2 regions of the Thermanaerothrix solaris genome follow, and region 1 is predicted to be linked to the other one. Evidence: predicted binding sites of a transcription regulator. Region 1 holds the regulator's gene; the other holds the start of a gene.
What was found. Region 1 encodes HrcA, which represses chaperone genes, less so after heat shock. Its sites were predicted from a motif close to TTTAGCACTCTCNNNNNGAGAGTGCTAAA; they were not measured.
Positions count from the first base shown of each region.

Region 2: a site for HrcA is predicted at 4,518-4,546, ahead of groES (co-chaperone GroES). Genes of this name have one in related genera too.

Region 1 is NZ_JAUHMF010000001.1:843,634-852,099, reverse strand. Features, by position in the region: gene QYE77_RS03855 (VTT domain-containing protein) at 1-390, opposite strand, end outside; gene udk (uridine kinase) at 387-1,052, opposite strand; gene uppP (undecaprenyl-diphosphatase UppP) at 1,100-1,918, opposite strand; gene tgt (tRNA guanosine(34) transglycosylase Tgt) at 1,929-3,047, opposite strand; gene QYE77_RS03835 (SLC13 family permease) at 3,055-4,851, opposite strand; gene hrcA (heat-inducible transcriptional repressor HrcA) at 5,043-6,116, shown strand; gene QYE77_RS03825 (nucleotide exchange factor GrpE) at 6,109-6,774, shown strand; gene dnaK (molecular chaperone DnaK) at 6,788-8,466, shown strand, end outside.
Region 2 is NZ_JAUHMF010000002.1:1,164,755-1,173,220, reverse strand. Features, by position in the region: gene QYE77_RS13645 (DUF711 family protein) at 1-808, shown strand, start outside; gene QYE77_RS13640 (hypothetical protein) at 792-1,517, opposite strand; gene QYE77_RS13635 (peptidylprolyl isomerase) at 1,535-2,440, opposite strand; gene groL (chaperonin GroEL) at 2,523-4,154, opposite strand; gene groES (co-chaperone GroES) at 4,177-4,476, opposite strand; gene QYE77_RS13620 (tetratricopeptide repeat protein) at 4,632-5,969, opposite strand; gene QYE77_RS13615 (tetratricopeptide repeat protein) at 5,986-7,233, opposite strand; gene trmD (tRNA (guanosine(37)-N1)-methyltransferase TrmD) at 7,356-8,159, shown strand; gene QYE77_RS13605 (SLC45 family MFS transporter) at 8,156-8,466, shown strand, end outside.

The DNA of each region.
Region 1 (8,466 bases):
GGGGACAAATGCCAGGACCAGGATGGCCAGCCCTCCGTAGCGGCGAATATACGGTTCAAAGCGTTCGTGCCATTGGGTGCGCTCAATGAGACCCTGCCCACTAAAACCCACTAAATATCCCGAGAGTTCCCCCAGGGCTGCTCCACTTCCGGCAGCAACAGCAACCCAAAAAGGATTGAAGACAGCACCCATCGCCGAGGTGATCAATACCCCGGGAACCGGCAAAATGAGGGTAGCATTTGTCAACAATGAAATCAAAAAAATCCCAAAATAACCATACCCTTGTAGGTGCTGTACTTTATCACGGTTTAAGTAGAGAGCCAGGGTCAAACCGAGGGCAAAGACAAGAGCAAGAACACGTAAGAGACGGGTACGTTGTTCTTGGGTCATGTGGAGATCCCCTCTTGCGCTGGGGGATCATCCTCTTGAAGCAGCGCTTGGATGCGAGAGATCACCATGTCCAGAGCAACGGTATTCATACCCCCTTCGGGAATAATGACATCGGCGTAACGTTTAGAGGGTTCGACGAAATCCAAGTGCATGGGACGGACAGTCGTGAGGTATTGTTTGATGACCGACTCCGTGGTTCGACCTCGTTCGGTGATGTCGCGCTGCAAACGGCGAATAAAACGGATATCAGGGTCGGTATCCACGAAAATCTTAACATCAAACAGTTCACGCAGGGCCGGCTCGGCAAAAATCAGGATCCCTTCGACGATAATGACCCGCTTGGGCTCAACCCGAATCGTGCGTGAGGTTCGGGTGTGAGTGGTGAAGTCGTATACTGGCAAATCAATCGGTTGCCATTGCTTCAAGCGCTGTATGTGCTCAATTAACAGGCTGGTTTCTAGCGAATCGGGGTGGTCGAAATTGACCTCAGCGCGCTGGTTAGGTGGCAAGTCGGCCAAATCACGATAATAAGCGTCATGAGGTAGGTAGGCAATGCGATCTCGTCCTACGCGTTCCAAGATGACGTTGGCCACGGTGGTCTTGCCTGACCCCGAACCCCCAGCTATTCCGATAACAAGTGGTATTGGTCGCTGCTTGTTCATCCTGATTTCATTATACCGAAAGGGAAAGACACTGACGAGAATTTATGCTAAAGAAAATAGACCCCCAGGGTGAGCGCGCCCAAAAGGACACAGTAAACGGCAAAGATCAATAAACTGTGACGGGATAGATAGCGCAAAAGCCAATGAATGCTCAGGTAGCCAACAACCGCTGCCGTGATGAAACCGACTGCCATGACCGGCAAAAATTCACCCAGGTTATTCACGGTGCGCAAGTCCCACACCCCCATGGCCCCTGCCGCCAGCATGACCGGCACCGCCATGAGAAAAGCATAGCGTGCTGCAGCAGGGCGCTCCAAGTGACGGGTCATTCCTCCCGCAATGGATGCACCAGAACGGGAGATTCCCGGGAAAAGCGCCAGAGCCTGGGCAAAACCCACCCATAGCGCGTCGCGCCAGTTCAATTCCGCCAGTATGCGGTTTTGGCGCCCAATTTTCTCCGCCAGGCTTAGCAGGATGGCTGTGCCAAATAAGAAAAGTGCGGTTAGGTCTGGGCGGAGGAAAGCGTGTTCAACGGTATCTTTAAGCCAAATCCCCCCCAAACCGGCAGGTATTGTGGATAGCAAGAGCAGCCAACCTAACCGTGATTCGAGATGGGCAAAGGGATCACGTGCGAGCAGATCTTTTAGCCAGATTGTGAGGATGCGCCACAATTCGACGCGGTAATAAAGGATCACGGCGAGCAGAGTGCCAATTTGTACCAGGACATCGAAGGGAAAGACCTGGTCTGCGGGTAATTGCCAACCTAAAAGGAAAGGAGTGATTACAAGATGGGCTGAACTGGAAATAGGGAGAAACTCGGTAACCCCTTGGACAATGCCTAAAATGAAAGCCTGGGTGATAGTCATGAACCATACCTCAAACGTTGGATTGATTTTGCAAAGCAAAAAATGCTGCGGCGAACTGGTCAAATGTTCCGGTCAAGATAGCATCACGGGCTTCGTTTACCAACTGGATCAGGGTGGATATATTGTGAATTGAAAGCAAGGTGGCGGCTAACATTTCGCGCGCCACAATAAGATGGCGGATATAGGCGCGTGAGAAATTACGGCAAGTGTAGCAGGAACATTGAGGATCAATGGGGGATGGATCTCGAGCGTAAACGGCGTTCATCATATTTAGCCGCCCGTTGCGAGTCATGGCAGCATGGTGGCGGGCGAGGCGGGTGGGCAGGACACAATCAAACACATCTACCCCACGTAAGATGCCGTTGACAATATCCTGTGGTGTGCCCACTCCCATCAGGTAGCGTGGTTTATCCTCGGGGAGGATGCCGTCCACCAGTTCGAGGACAGCATGCATCTCACCCTTGGTTTCGCCGACCGAGAGCCCACCAATGGCATAACCGGGAAAATCCAGGCTTACCAAAAACTGCGCTGATTTCTCACGTAAATCCAGGAAAACGCCGCCCTGGACAATCCCGAAGAGCGCCTGGTCGGTGCGAGTATGGGCTTCTAGGCAACGGACCGCCCAGCGGTGCGTTCTTTCGAGAGCGCGCTCGTTGTAGGCACGATCATAGGGCGGTGCACATTCGTCAAAAGCCATGATAATATCGGCCCCAAGTTTCTCTTGAACCTCAATGGCCAGTTCGGGGGTCAGGCGATGGCGTGAACCATCAATGTGGCTGCGAAAAGTGACCCCATCATCGTCTACCTGGCGGGTTTCACTTAAAGAAAAGACCTGAAACCCTCCCGAATCGGTCAAGATGGGATGAGGCCAATGCATAAACCGGTGCAGACCACCCAACTCGGCGATTAATTCAGCACCGGGGCGGAGATAAAGGTGATAGGTGTTTGAGAGCACTAGGGATACTCCAAGTTCCTCTAGTTGAGCCGGGGTAACGGCTTTGACGGTGGCCTGGGTGCCAACCGGCGCAAAGATAGGGGTCGGAATTATCCCATGCGGGGTATGAATTATCCCAGCGCGGGCGCGCCCCTGACGGGCGGTAACCTCAAAGGCGAAGGGTTTTGGATTCATGCTAAAGTTATACTCCCCAGAAGAGTTTCAATCCCACCAGAATAGTGATAATTGTAAGGATGGTTAAAGGTGTTCCTACCTTAACAAAGTCTTTTAGAGTATAACCGCCCGAACTCATGACCATAATGTTGACCGGATGACCAAAGGGGGTTGGGAAGGCTAGGGAACAACCCAAGGCTACAGCCATCATTAGGCCACGGGCGTCCAAGCCGGTTTGGGTGGCGGAAGAAAGGGCGAGCGGCGCCAAAACCAACGCGGCCACCTGTCCTCCCAGTAATTGGGTAAACCCAAGGGCGAGCAGAATGAGGGTGAGCACAATAAGCGTGGAGGAACCTTGACCAACCAGATCAATCATTTTCAGGGCTACAAAGTCAGATAGCCCAGAAGTGCGAATAGCAATGCTGAGCGGCCACATCCCGGCGATGACGAAGATGGCCTTCCATTCAATATTGCGATATGCGTCATCCATGCTGAGACAACGGGTAAGCAACAGCAGGACAGCGCCCGCCAGAACCACTTCTGCTACCGGCAGAATACCTAGAGCCGCAATGCCCAGTGTTAAGAGGGTGATCCAAAAGGCCAAAGGGTATTTATGGGGTATAAGCACCGCGTCCGGATCTTCTTCAAGTAAGATTAGGTCCGAATCTTCACGCAGCATGCGGATGCGGGCGGCCGAGCCCTGCACGAGCAGGGCATCGCCAACTTGCAGGGGAATATTACCTAAGTCGGCATGCAGAGGGTGACCCTCACGCCAGATGCTGATGACGTTTAAGTTATATTTCTCGCGGAAGTGGGTGGATTTTAGGGTGCGTCCAATCAGTGTCGAATGCGGACTGATCACGACTTCTGCCAATCGCACACTCTCGCTGATTAACATGGAAGCAGGGGTAGGGGACGAGGCAGGGTTCAGCCCTAACATTTCTAAAGTGGCGGGATCACAATGCCCCTTGACTAAGAGATGATCGCCGGGGGAAAGGATATACGATTTGGGTGGGGCGGGCTTTAAGGCGCCATTGGATAAGACACCCACAATAATCAGCCCAAGGCGGTTGGCAAAATCGCTCTCTGCAATCGAGCGATGCGCGAGGGGGGAATGAGGCAGGATTTCTAGGGTTTCAAGGTGATCATGCAGATGATAAAGGTTGGCGAGTTCTGCGCTCAGTTGGGTGATGGTGCGTGATGCCAACCCGGGGCTTTCACGGGGTAGCCAATGGCGACCTACGAAAGTAATATATAAACTGCCAATCGCAACGATAGGTATACCGACCGGGAGAAAGTCCAGCAGACCAAAGGGCTGCAAACCGGCCTCGCGTAGAGCACCGCTGGCAATGATGTTCGATGTGGTCAACAGCGTAGCCATTCCTCCCAAAATGGTGCCGTATGCCAGCGGCATAAGCAGTTTTGATGGGGGGGTATTGGATTGACGAGCCACACTCATCACCGCAGGAAGAAGTACACCGACTGCAGCGATGTTATTCATAAAGAGAGAAAGGGCAGCAGACACCAGGGTTACGGTAAGTACAAGACCGGCTTCAGACCGGTGCCCTAGGCGTCGCATAAGATGACCCAGGCGCAAGGTGACGCCAGTTTGCTGTAACCCAGTGGAAATGATCGAAATTCCCAAAATGGTGATGACGGCAGAGGAACTGAAGCCGGAAAAAACATCGCGGGGCGCAACCGTTCCACTTAATCCCAAAACAACCATGATTAGTAGGGCAATCAGGTCAGGACGCAGGCGTCCGGAGATCAGGAGCCCCCCGGCAATCAGTGTGATTCCCAAAACAAATAGGGATGATGTGCTCATGGGTCAGGCAGGATTATAGCCTAAAAGGCGGTAGAAATGGCAGCAAGACGATTGAAGGTTTGGCGAAATATTAGCGTTTTGTAAGAATCTTGCATTCGACTTGACGTTTTTCCTTTAAGCATGGTATGATGAAACTCGAAATGTTTTTAGCACTCTCACTTCGAGAGTGCTAATTATAGGTGAGTGAAGCGATGAATGACCTTACCGAACGTCAGAAGTTTATTCTGACCTTAGTAATTCACGAATATATTCGCACCGCAACGCCGGTGGCCTCTCAGCATTTGGTGGCACGCTATAAACTGGATATGTCATCGGCTACGGTGCGTAATGAGTTGGCCGTACTTACCGAGCGGGGCTATCTACGTCAACCTCACACTTCGGCAGGGCGCGTGCCCACTGAAGAAGGATACCGCTATTTTGTGAGCCGCTTGATACAGGCTACCGAGTTGCCCGACTCGACCCGGCGCATGATCAGTCATCAATTCTACCAGATGCGCTACGATGTGGAGCAGTGGATGCGTTTGGCGGCCTCGATTTTAGCGCATCAATCGCGGGCTGCTTCATTGGTGACCGCACCGCATCCCGAGAAAGCACGTCTAAAGCATCTGGAACTGATCGCCACCCGTGGCCGCCAGGTGTTGATGGTGCTGGTCATGGTGGGTGGAGAAATTCATCAACGCATCTTGATTCTAAGTGAACCGGTGGGGCAAGATCAACTCTCCCAAGCCGCTCACCATATTACAACCCTTTATCAAGGGAAAGATGCGGAGCAAATCCGCACTCTGCGTTCGTTGGTCGAGGGTTTAGAGGCGGATGTGGTTGAGTGGGTTTTGGAGGAAATGGAGCAGGTAGATTCGGTAGTGGCCGGGGAGGTGTATCTGGACGGTCTTACCAATGTACTCTCCGAACCCGAATTTACTGCCTCCGATGAAGCCCGTCGAGCGCTCAAGTTGTTGGAGGAACCCACTCTACTTCAAGACCTTTTGGCTCGCACCGTCTTGACCCACACACCAGGTGGAATTCAAGTGCTTATCGGTGGTGAAGGAACCTGGGAAGAGTTACGGCAGTGTTCCATCGTGTTAGGCAGTTACGGCGCACCTGGGGTGGCTGTTGGCACGCTGGGGGTCTTAGGCCCGATGCGGATGTCCTACGGCCGGGCGATATCCGTGGTCCGTTTTATGTCCAACTTACTGAGCGATTTGGTAACTGAAACATTGATGGATGATTCGGCGATAAAACCGGAGGGCGAGGTGAGCCATGAATAAAGATGAGCGTGAGTCCAAAGCAGTCCCAATAAGTGCAGAAGAAACGCAGGCTGCTGCTGAACCGCAAGCTGTGTCCTCAGATGCCATGGCTTCTACGCCGGCAGAAACGACTGAGGAGACGGCTTCAGCCATTGAACAACTTCAGGAAGGAACAACCGAAGCGACCAGTGAACCAATGACCACCATTCCATTAAGCGAATACGAAGCCTTGAAACAGGAGCTTGAACGCGCTCAACAGTCAGAGAAAGCCTATTTTGAGGGCTGGCAGCGCGAACGAGCGGATTTCATTAATTATAAAAAGCGCATTGAGCGCGAGCAGAGCCAACTGGCTGAGACCATTGCGGCGAATATTCTTAAAAAGTATCTGGTCATTGTGGATGACCTGGAACGAGCGCTTAAAAATCGCCCGACAAACGTTGATCCACAGTGGCTGGAGGGCATCGAATTGATTTACAAAAAATTGATGGCCATTTTAGAGGCCGAAGGGGTCAAGCGCATTCCTGCAGAAGGGGCAATGTTTGACCCGAATTTACATGAGGCCATTTCGCATGACGAAAGCCCCGAACACGAAAGCGGCCAGATCATTGAAGTGGTTCAACAAGGATATACCATCGGCGATCGCGTGCTCCGACCGGCGCTGGTGAGAGTTGCACGCTAGGAGGAATTCTGATATGGGTAAAATCGTAGGCATTGACCTCGGCACGACCAATTCTGTGGTGGCGGTGATGATCGGCGGGGAGCCAGTCGTTATCCCTTCGGCGGAGGGAGAACGTTTGGTTCCCTCGGTGGTAGCCGTCAATAAAAACCATGAACGCCTGGTGGGACGTGCAGCACGCAACCAGGCTATTGTGAATCCGGAAAACACCATTTTCTCGATCAAGCGTTTGATGGGGCGTAAATTTGACGACCCCGAAGTGCAACGCACGATCAGCCGCGTACCTTACAAGGTCACGAAAGCCCCTAATGGGGATGCGCGCGTCGTCCTGGATGGACGGGAGTATTCTCCACCTGAAATTTCGGCCATGATCCTGGCCAAACTTAAGGCTGATGCCGAGGCTTACCTGGGTGAACCCGTAACCCAGGCGGTGATCACTGTGCCGGCCTATTTCAATGATGCCCAGCGCAATGCGACCAAAGATGCTGGTAAGATCGCCGGTTTGGAGGTCTTGCGCATTATCAACGAACCAACTGCATCATCCTTGGCTTATGGGCTGGATAAAAAGAAAAATGAGGTCATTGCCGTTTATGACCTGGGCGGTGGTACCTTTGATATCTCGATCCTCGATGTTGGTGAGGGCGTGTTTCAGGTTAAATCCACCAGCGGGGATACCTTCCTGGGAGGAGATGATTTTGATCAACGCCTGATGGATTATCTCATTGAGGAATTCAGGAAAGAAACCGGGGTTGATCTGCGGCAAGATCGCCAGGCTTTACAACGCCTCAAAGAAGCGGCTGAGAAAGCAAAGATTGAACTCTCCACCATGTTACAAACCGAGATCAATTTGCCCTACATTACGGCCGATGCCACCGGACCAAAGCATTTGGTAAAGACCATCACCCGTGCAAAATTGGAGCAATTAACCGCTGATTTGATAGAACGGACGATTGAACCGGTCAAGCGGGCATTAAGTGATGCTGGTCTTCAACCCTCGGATGTGAATGAGGTAGTGCTGGTAGGGGGGATGACCCGCATGCCGGCGGTGCAGGAAGCTGTACGTCGCCTCTTTGGTAAAGAACCACATAAAGGTGTCAATCCCGATGAAGTGGTCGCGATTGGTGCGGCTATTCAGGCAGCAGTGCTCGGTGGTGAGGTACGTGATGTTGTGTTGGTGGATGTAACCCCGCTGACGCTCTCGGTGGAGACATTGGGCGGAGTGGCGACTCCAATTGTGGAGCGCAACTCAGCCATTCCCACCAGCAAGAGTCAGATTTTCACCACGGCCACGGATAACCAAACCCAGGTTGAGATTCACGTGGTTCAAGGTGAACGTCCCATGGCGGCTGATAACAAATCCCTGGGGCGGTTCATCCTAGATGGCATTCCACCAGCTCCGCGGGGCGTGCCCCAAATCGAAGTGCGTTTTGATATTGATGCCAATGGTATTCTGACCGTTACGGCTCGGGATAAGGCGACAGGACGCAGTCAGCATATTACTATTCAGGCCTCATCGGGGCTGACGGAAGAGGAAATTGAGCGCATGCGCAAAGAGGCTGAAGCCAATGCAGAGGCTGACCGCCGTCGCAAGGAACTGGCCGAAGTACGTAACCAGGCAGATAACATGATCTATGCAGCCGAGAAGTTGCTCCGGGAACATAGTGGGCGCATTTCGGATGAGGATAAGCAGCAAGT
Region 2 (8,466 bases), on a different contig from region 1:
CCCTGACGGTTTCACCAATCTTCGTTTCGCCGCTCTGGCAAATGTCCCCTCGGGAACGCCCTTCTTTCCGGCTGCCTATCATGCGGCAGGTCATTCTCCCGCTCTAGCGTTGGCCATCGAAAGCGCAGATGTGGTCTTAGAAATTGTCTCTCAACCCCTCACTTGGAATGAAAAACGGCGGGTACTTCTAGAACGTTTTGAGGCCTTTGCCACGAACCTTACAACCCAGATAACCCCCGTGCTTGACACACAGGCTACTTTTGCGGGGTACGACTTCTCACCCGCGCCCTTTCCCTCCCCCTCCTGCTCCATTGGCGCTGCCTTGGAACACATAGGCGCTTCGCGTTTGGGAAGCATTGGCTCGTTGAGTGCCGCCGCGCTCCTCGCCGAAACCCTGAGCCGAGGACGCTGGCTGCGAAGTGGGTTCAACGGGCTCATGCTCCCGGTACTGGAAGATACCACGCTGGCCCAGCGCGCCCTCGAAGGTACACTTACGATAAAAGACCTTCTTCTGTTCTCGGCAGTTTGCGGCACCGGCCTGGATACCGTCCCTCTGCCGGGCAACACCTCTGTGGCTCAACTCACTGCTCTACTTGCTGATCTGGCTTTTCTGTCAGCCCGCCTTCGCAAACCGCTCACTGCTCGCCTGATGCCGATTCCGGGCAAGGACGCAGGCGAGCCAGTGCAATTCGATTTTTCTTATTTCGCACCCGGGGGTGTCATGGCTCTGCCAAGCAGTTCGCTTTCAGAGGGGCTAATCGCCAATGATGAAGACATTTTCCTGGAAAGTTTTAACGCACCTGTTTAAAGTCAATTAAGATCAAATTCTTTTCGCAATCATCATACGTATCAAATGTAATTTGGGGTGAAAGGGGCAAATCCGCCTGATCTAACAATTGAATTGCCAGCGCCCCTCGCGAGGCTATAGGTGCATCGGCTAACGTAAACTCGTAACCCGAAGGACCATAAAGACTTGCCGTTCCGGTCAGACTGAACAAATTGACCATCTTACCCCCTAGATAACCTCGCAGCCAAACCCGTATACCCACTGCTGGGCGGCCTTGAAGATCAAAAACGCGCCCAGCCACACCCATCCAATCACAAGTGCGCTCAGGGTGATAAAGCGAAGCCGCAATTACATTCGGTTGATTTTGCACCGCAAAGGCATAACCATATGATGGTGTTGGCGTCGCCGTAGAGGCTACTTCAGGCAATGGGGTACCCTCGACAAGAGTCGGCTGGGGTGTAGGGGTAAAAGTTGGAACCGCGGTAGGTACTAATGTCGCTGCAGGTGTCTCGGTTAAATTCGAGGTGGATTCTAGAGACACTTCTTGCGTAGGAAGCACTAACAAGGTGGGTACAGGACGAGGTGGAAACGGGTTAAGCGGCGAATGGGGATTAATATAAATCAAACCAACAAAAAGGATCACACCGAAAATACCCAACCACACCAGTAAGGTTAGCACATTCCATAAAAGGTCTGGATCCCGCGGTGATTGTTCAGGCAACACAGCCATTCCCCAATCTCTTGAAATTATGGCACCCAGATTTCAATCTCTGCCGTCTGACGCCGTTCGTCTAACCATTGCTGCAAGGCCTGATGTTGGAGGACGCGTCGGGCATCAACGCTCAATGGGCGTTGAGGATCTCGGGCAATAAGTTTAAGAATGTGAAATCCCAGGTCAGTCTGAATCACAGGGGTAAATTGTCCCGGTTCAAGGGCGAAGACGGCGGCTTCCAATTCGGGTCGGGTCATATAACCGCGTGGGAACCACCCCAGATCCCCTCCAGTTACCGGATCAATTTGGAAGGCCAGAGTATCAAAATCGCCACCAGCCTGCAATTGACGATAATAAGCCTCCGCAGTAGACTGATCGCGGGTCAGAATCTGACGCACGTGAACTTGTTCGGTGGTCTGAGGCACGGCCTCTATGATCTGATCTCGTTGCCATGCCGCCGCCAGGGCACGCGCCAGGGCCTGACGATAATCCACCTCCGAATAGCCATGAGCGGTCAACCACTGCTGCCAGGCCACCTCGCCCCCCAGCGTAGTTTTCAGAGCCGAGATTTTCGTTTCGAGAACGGCCTCATCATCCTGGTAACCACTTGCATACGCCGCCTGTGCTAAGAGTAATTCATTTACAAACTCGTTGACCAATTTTTCGCGTTCGGTCGAAGCATCGAGCACCTGGCCTAACGCCTCAGCAGCCGCTCGTAAGCGCTGGCGTTCAGCGTTAAACTCGCGGAGAGTGATCCCTACCCCGTTGACCCGCAACGCCAGAGGTTCAGGCGTTACCGTTGGGGTTGGAACAGGGGTCAAGGTGGCCTCTGGACGTGACAACTCAACTGGTGTAGCGCTACCCTGGTTGGGGCTGCTTTGGCAGCTGCTTAGGCCCAGTAATCCGAGCACAATCAACAGATAACCCAATCTGCGCAACATCGTCCTGATTATACCCGCAAACGGTGAAATAAAATGGCCGTGGCAGCGAGTGCGCCACGGCCATCGTTCCATTCTAAACGGTTTAGTATTCGGGCATCGGCGGTGTCGAGGGCTTCTCTTTCTCCGGCACGTCCGTGATCAACGCTTCGGTCGTCAGGATCATGCCCGCGATGGAAGCCGCATTCTCCAACGCGCCACGGGTGACTTTGGCCGGGTCAATGACACCGCCCTTGACCATATCAATGTACTCCTCGCGCAGCACATCGTAACCGATATTCTTGTTGTTCTGCGCTTTCTGGGCCTGGCGGACGCCCTCCAGGATCACCGAGCCATCCTTGCCCGCGTTTTCCACGATCTTGCGCAGCGGCATCTCCAACGCCTTGCGGACGATGTTGACGCCCATCTGTTCATCTTCGTATTCCATCTTAACCTTATCGAGCGCAGGGATGGCATTAATCAGAGCAACACCGCCACCCGGCACGATACCTTCCTCAACCGCGGCACGGGTTGCCGAGAGGGCATCCTCAACGCGGTGCTTCTTCTCTTTCAACTCGGTTTCAGTCGCGGCACCCACGCGGATGATCGCTACACCACCGGCGAGTTTCGCCAAGCGTTCTTGCAGTTTCTCACGATCATAGTCGCTGGTGGTCTTCTCGATCTCAACCCGGATCTGCTCAATGCGGGCTTTAATCATCTTCTCATCGCCCTTGCCGCCCACAATGGTGGTATTGTCTTTATCCGCCACCACCTTCTCGGCGCGGCCCAAATCGGCAATGGTCGCAGTCTCTAACTTGCGGCCAGTTTCTTCCGAGATCACGGTCGCACCGGTGAGGATGGCAATATCCTGCAACATGGCCTTGCGGCGGTCACCGAAACCAGGCGCCTTGACGGCCAGCACGTTGAGCATACCGCGGAGCTTGTTGAGCACCAGGGTCGCCAGTGCCTCGCCGTCCACATCCTCGGCGATGATGACCAGATCGCGCTTGCCAATTTGAACCAGTTTCTCCAGGATCGGAACGATATCCGCCGCGGCAGAGATCTTCTTATCATGGATGAGGATGTAGGGTTCATTCACCACCGCTTCCATGTGCTCCGGATCGGTGATGAAATAGGGCGAGATGTAGCCGCGGTCAAACTGCATACCTTCAACGTATTCGGTTTCGAACTCCAGGCCCTTGGACTCTTCGACCGTGATGACACCATCCTTGCCGACTTTGTCCATGACCTCAGCGATCAGTTCGCCAATGGTGCGGTCCTGGGCTGAAATAGTCGCTACGTTGGCAATATCCTCTTTCGAGTTAATCGCAATGGCCTGTTTCTTAATTTCCTCCGAGACGGCTTTGGTAGCAGCCTCAATCCCACGCTTGAGTAGCATCGGATTGACACCCGCGGCGAGAGCCTTTAAGCCTTCGGTAACGATTGAGTGAGCCAGTAATGTGGAGGTCGTCGTACCATCACCCGCAATATCGTTGGTCTTGGTTGCCGCTTCCTTGAGCAGTTGTACACCCATATTCTCAAAGGGATCTTCCAGTTCCAGTTCCTTCGCCACGGTTACACCGTCATGGGTGATGGTGGGTGCACCGAATTTGCGATCTAAGGCTACATTACGCCCTTTCGGGCCCAACGTAGTTACTACTGCGTTCGCCAGAATATCAATACCTGCTTTCAGACGACGCCGTGCATCATCCGAGAAAACCAGTTGCTTTGCTCCCATAGCACGCTCCTTTCATGTAAGATTATTTGGTTTCGATAATGGCCAGAATATCGCTTTCGCGCAGGATGAGGAGTTTCTTACCCTCAACCTTCACTTCGGTGCCCGCATATTTGGCAAACAGCACCGTATCCCCAACATTGACATCCAACGGAATGCGCTTGCCCGATTCATCCCGATCACCCGGGCCAACGGAGAGTACTTTGCCTTTCTGCGGTTTCTCTTTTGCCGTTTCGGGCAATACAATACCCCCAGCAGTTACTTCTTCTTCTTCGATCGGTTCAACAACGACACGGCTACCAAGCGGCTTGAGATTGACACTCATAGATACCTCCCGTTCGAGAATTGGGTTGATTGATCCGACATTTTAGCACTCATGGCTCGAGAGTGCTAAACCGCCCTGTATCATACTCATCTTCAGAGCAGAAGTCAAGAGGTTTTAAGCGATTCTTATAAAACTCTGATACTTAATGGCGCTCTCTAAGGACGGGTGTAACCAAATGACTCACAAATGCGTTCACTCGGCTCAACAATGCCCATGACCACCGCGTCCTGCGCATAAGCCTGTCGCACCTCGGCCAACACTTGCATGGCCTCTGCACAGTAATTATTCGAAGGGCGATGCATTCCCGCCAGCGCTGCCCCATAAGTGTAGTAATACACCACAGTGCTATCGCTCAGTGGCAACCCCTGAATTGCCATAGGACGGTCAGTCTCAGGGTTACAGCGCCGCACCTCACACGATTCTTCCGCTGAGCACCCGCGCACCGCGCACTTCAGCGCTGGAATCGCGCTTTCGTAATTACGCGACTTGAAATAAACCATCCCCAACTGGCCATATACATCCGGATTGTCCGGGATCATCTCCAACGCCGCCCGCACATTCAGCGCTGCCGCAAAGAACTCCCCTTTTTGAGAATAGGTTTTCGCAATCGAGAGATAAGGAATAGGATCCTTAACTCCAAGGCGCTGGTTAATTTCCACGGCTTTCGCAAAGTATTCAAGCGCCTCGTCGTAGCGCTTCAACTGACGTAAATTGGCCCCAATGGCGATATATAACGGGGTGAAGTTAGGGGTAATCTTTATGGCTTGGAGATACTCCTGGATTGCCCCTTCGTAATTGCTCAAAGATTCCTGTACGTATCCACTCACCCGATGCACATCCATGAGAGATGGATCACGTTGCAACGCAATCTGGATATACTCTTCAGCCTGCCCCCACTTTTGCTGATCCACCAACACCTCAGTGTAATAGGCTAACGCCAACGCATTTTGGCTATCCAATTGCAGCGCGCGTAGAGCAGCCTGCTCGGCTTCCACCAGTAGTCGCGGCGCTTCCTCACCTGCTAGCACCGGGTTGGCATTCCAATCCAGCACAAACGCACGGATCGCATGAACCAAGGTATCATCCGGGTTCAGTTCTGCTGCCTTGTTGATGTTTTGTAAGGCTTCTTGAAGTCGCGTTTTACGTTCGGCGTCAGTAGTTAACAGGCTGGATGAATAGGTTTGGATGCGGGCCAGTTCAGCATACAAACGCGCATTTTGAGGATCAATTTGGGCCGCCTTTTGATAGGCTTCAATCGCCGCACCTAAGTTACCGGCTAAAAATTGCGTTTCGGCTTCCAAAGCGTAAGAATTAGCCGCACGCGTGGGAGTGGGTGTTGGCATAAATAAGGGCTGAATCGCACGTGCATCATAAGCACGCAAGAGCAACATTCCTCCTAGGATCAGGAAAGCCAAAACCACTACCCGGTAGGGGTTATCTTGGGGACGCCGCCGTCGAAATAGCGGCTTTTTTTCTTCTATTTTGAGCACCATAATTCTTATTTCACCTTCACGGGGTGGCAGACGGCGAAGGTGCAGCCGCTCCACTCACCTGACCACCACAAATATTAATAATTTCTTGCGCGTTGCTCACAGCAACATCTTCGTTGCTCACACCCTGTAAAAGGGCACGAGCAATCTGCACGGCTTCCTCACATTCACCCGTACGGGCTAAAGCCAACCCGTAGGTGTAATAATATTCCGAAATAGGATAATAATCCAAAGCCAGCCCCTGAACAGCCTGTCCATCCTCGCTGGTGCCCCCACGCACGGCAATGCGTAGATATTGAATTGCACGCACGTAATCCCGGGTGCGGTAGTAGATCACCCCCAGGTTGCCATAGAGATAGGGATCGGTAGGGGCATGGCTCAGCGCCTGTTCGGCATACTGCAATGCTCGCGTGAGTTCACCAGTTGCCAAATAGGTTTTCGAAAGGTACATATAAGGCAAGGGGTCTGTGGGCATCAACGGAATAGCATTTCCAAAGGCTTGAATGGCTTTGGGATAATCGGGAATAGCGCGGTAATTTCGCCCCAGCGCAAGGTACAAATCTGCAATATACTTGTTTTGGGCTATCGCTGCCTCAAATTCACGCGCCGCATCGGCATAATTGGCGGTCAACTCCAGCACCAATCCCCGTGCCCGATGCGTTTCGAGTAAATCTGGCCCCAAACTTTGTGCCTTGCGCGAAAGGTCTATGGCGCGGTTTAAGGTCACTAAATCCCCCTCACCGTTTTGCACCTTTAGCCCTAACACTTCTGCCAAGTAAGCGTAGGGAACGGGGTTATTCGGATCGAGTTCAATCGCCTGATTGAGTGCTGCCTCGGCTTGAAGATAATCACCCATCAGCCCCAAAGCATAACCGCGCAAAGCCAACGCCTGAGCATTGTTGGGATTCTGCAATAAGGCATTTCCTGCTGTTTCGAGGGCCTGCTGGTAGTTTTTCGTGTAAATATAGAGACGGGCCAGTGCCAAATGGTAGGCAGGATTACGCGGGTCTACTAAAAGCGCCTCTCGATAGAGTTGAATTGCAGGCAAAAACTTGCCCTGGCTAACCAGTTGTTCAGCCTCTTGGGCATAGGATTCAGGAGCACGGGTCGGTGTTGGAGTAGGTACGAAAAGCGGTGGGGTTTGGGGAACCACAAACTGATTAAAGTACAGCGCTGCTCCCACCAAAATCATCAAAACCACGACTCGTACCGGATTAGAACGGCGTCGCCGCCGATTGAGGTTAAAACGACTTCCTCGCAAATACATGTTTTCATCTTACCTTGCCCTAAAATTAACGTCAAGGATTGTACATTGAACGGGTAATAAACATAGATCTTCGTTCACGCCTAGGCTTGCCCATTCTACGGGGCTAGATATAAAATCAGGTTATGCGGTTTGATGTTTTTACCCTCTTTCCTACTCTCATTCAACCTTATCTCGAGGAAAGTATTCTCAAACGGGCCATTCAACGCGGCTTAATCGAAGTCCATATCCACAACATCCGTGATTACACCACGGATAAGCACCGCACCGCCGATGATACCCCCTTTGGGGGCGGGGGTGGTATGGTGATGAAACCCGAGCCCATTTTTCGCGCCGTAGAGACCGTTTTGGGGATTCCACCATCCTGCCCATTAATCTTACTATCTCCTCAGGGGCGCACGTACAACCAAGATATCGCGCGAGAATTGGCAACTCTACCTCAAATCGCCCTTCTTTGCGGTCATTACGAAGGGATAGATGAACGGGTTCGTGAGCACCTGGTGACAGATGAAATTTCAATCGGAGACTATGTGCTAACGGGTGGGGAGTTGCCTGCACTGGTCATTATTGATAGCGTCAGCCGTTTGATTCCCGGCGTGCTTGGTGACCCCGATGGGGCCATTGACGACTCGTTTGCCAGTGGTTTGCTAGAATACCCTCAGTACACCCGCCCAGCCGAGTTCCGCGGCTGGCGAGTACCGGAAATCCTTCTCTCCGGAAACCATGCCGCAATTGCACGCTGGCGGCGAGAGCAAGCCCTTTTGCGCACCTGGCAACGTCGCCCTGATTTACTTCAAAAAGCCTCTCTCAGTGACGCTGACCGCCAATTTCTTGAGCGGTTAGAGCAACAAGCAGGTTCGTCATCCCTCACATCTGACCAACCTGATTCCACATACCCTCCACCCGGAAAGGAAATCCAAAATCCATGAAACCGCGCTTCTCTTTCGGCAAAATCTTTTTGCTCGGTTTTGGTTTCTTCGGCGTCAGTGTCATTTGGAGCGTTTACAACGCTTACGTCCCCATCTTTCTGCACAATCGTTTTCATATCCCTCCCGGTATTATCGGATTTTTTATGACGCTGGATAACCTTACCGCGCTTTTCATTCAGCCCCCAGTCGGCGCCTGGTCAGATCGCTTACGCACGCCGATTGGTCGGCGTTTGCCCTTCATCCTGGCCGGAGCCCCAATCTCAGCCTTAGCCTTCGGTTTAATCCCCTTACAAACTTTTCTCCCCTT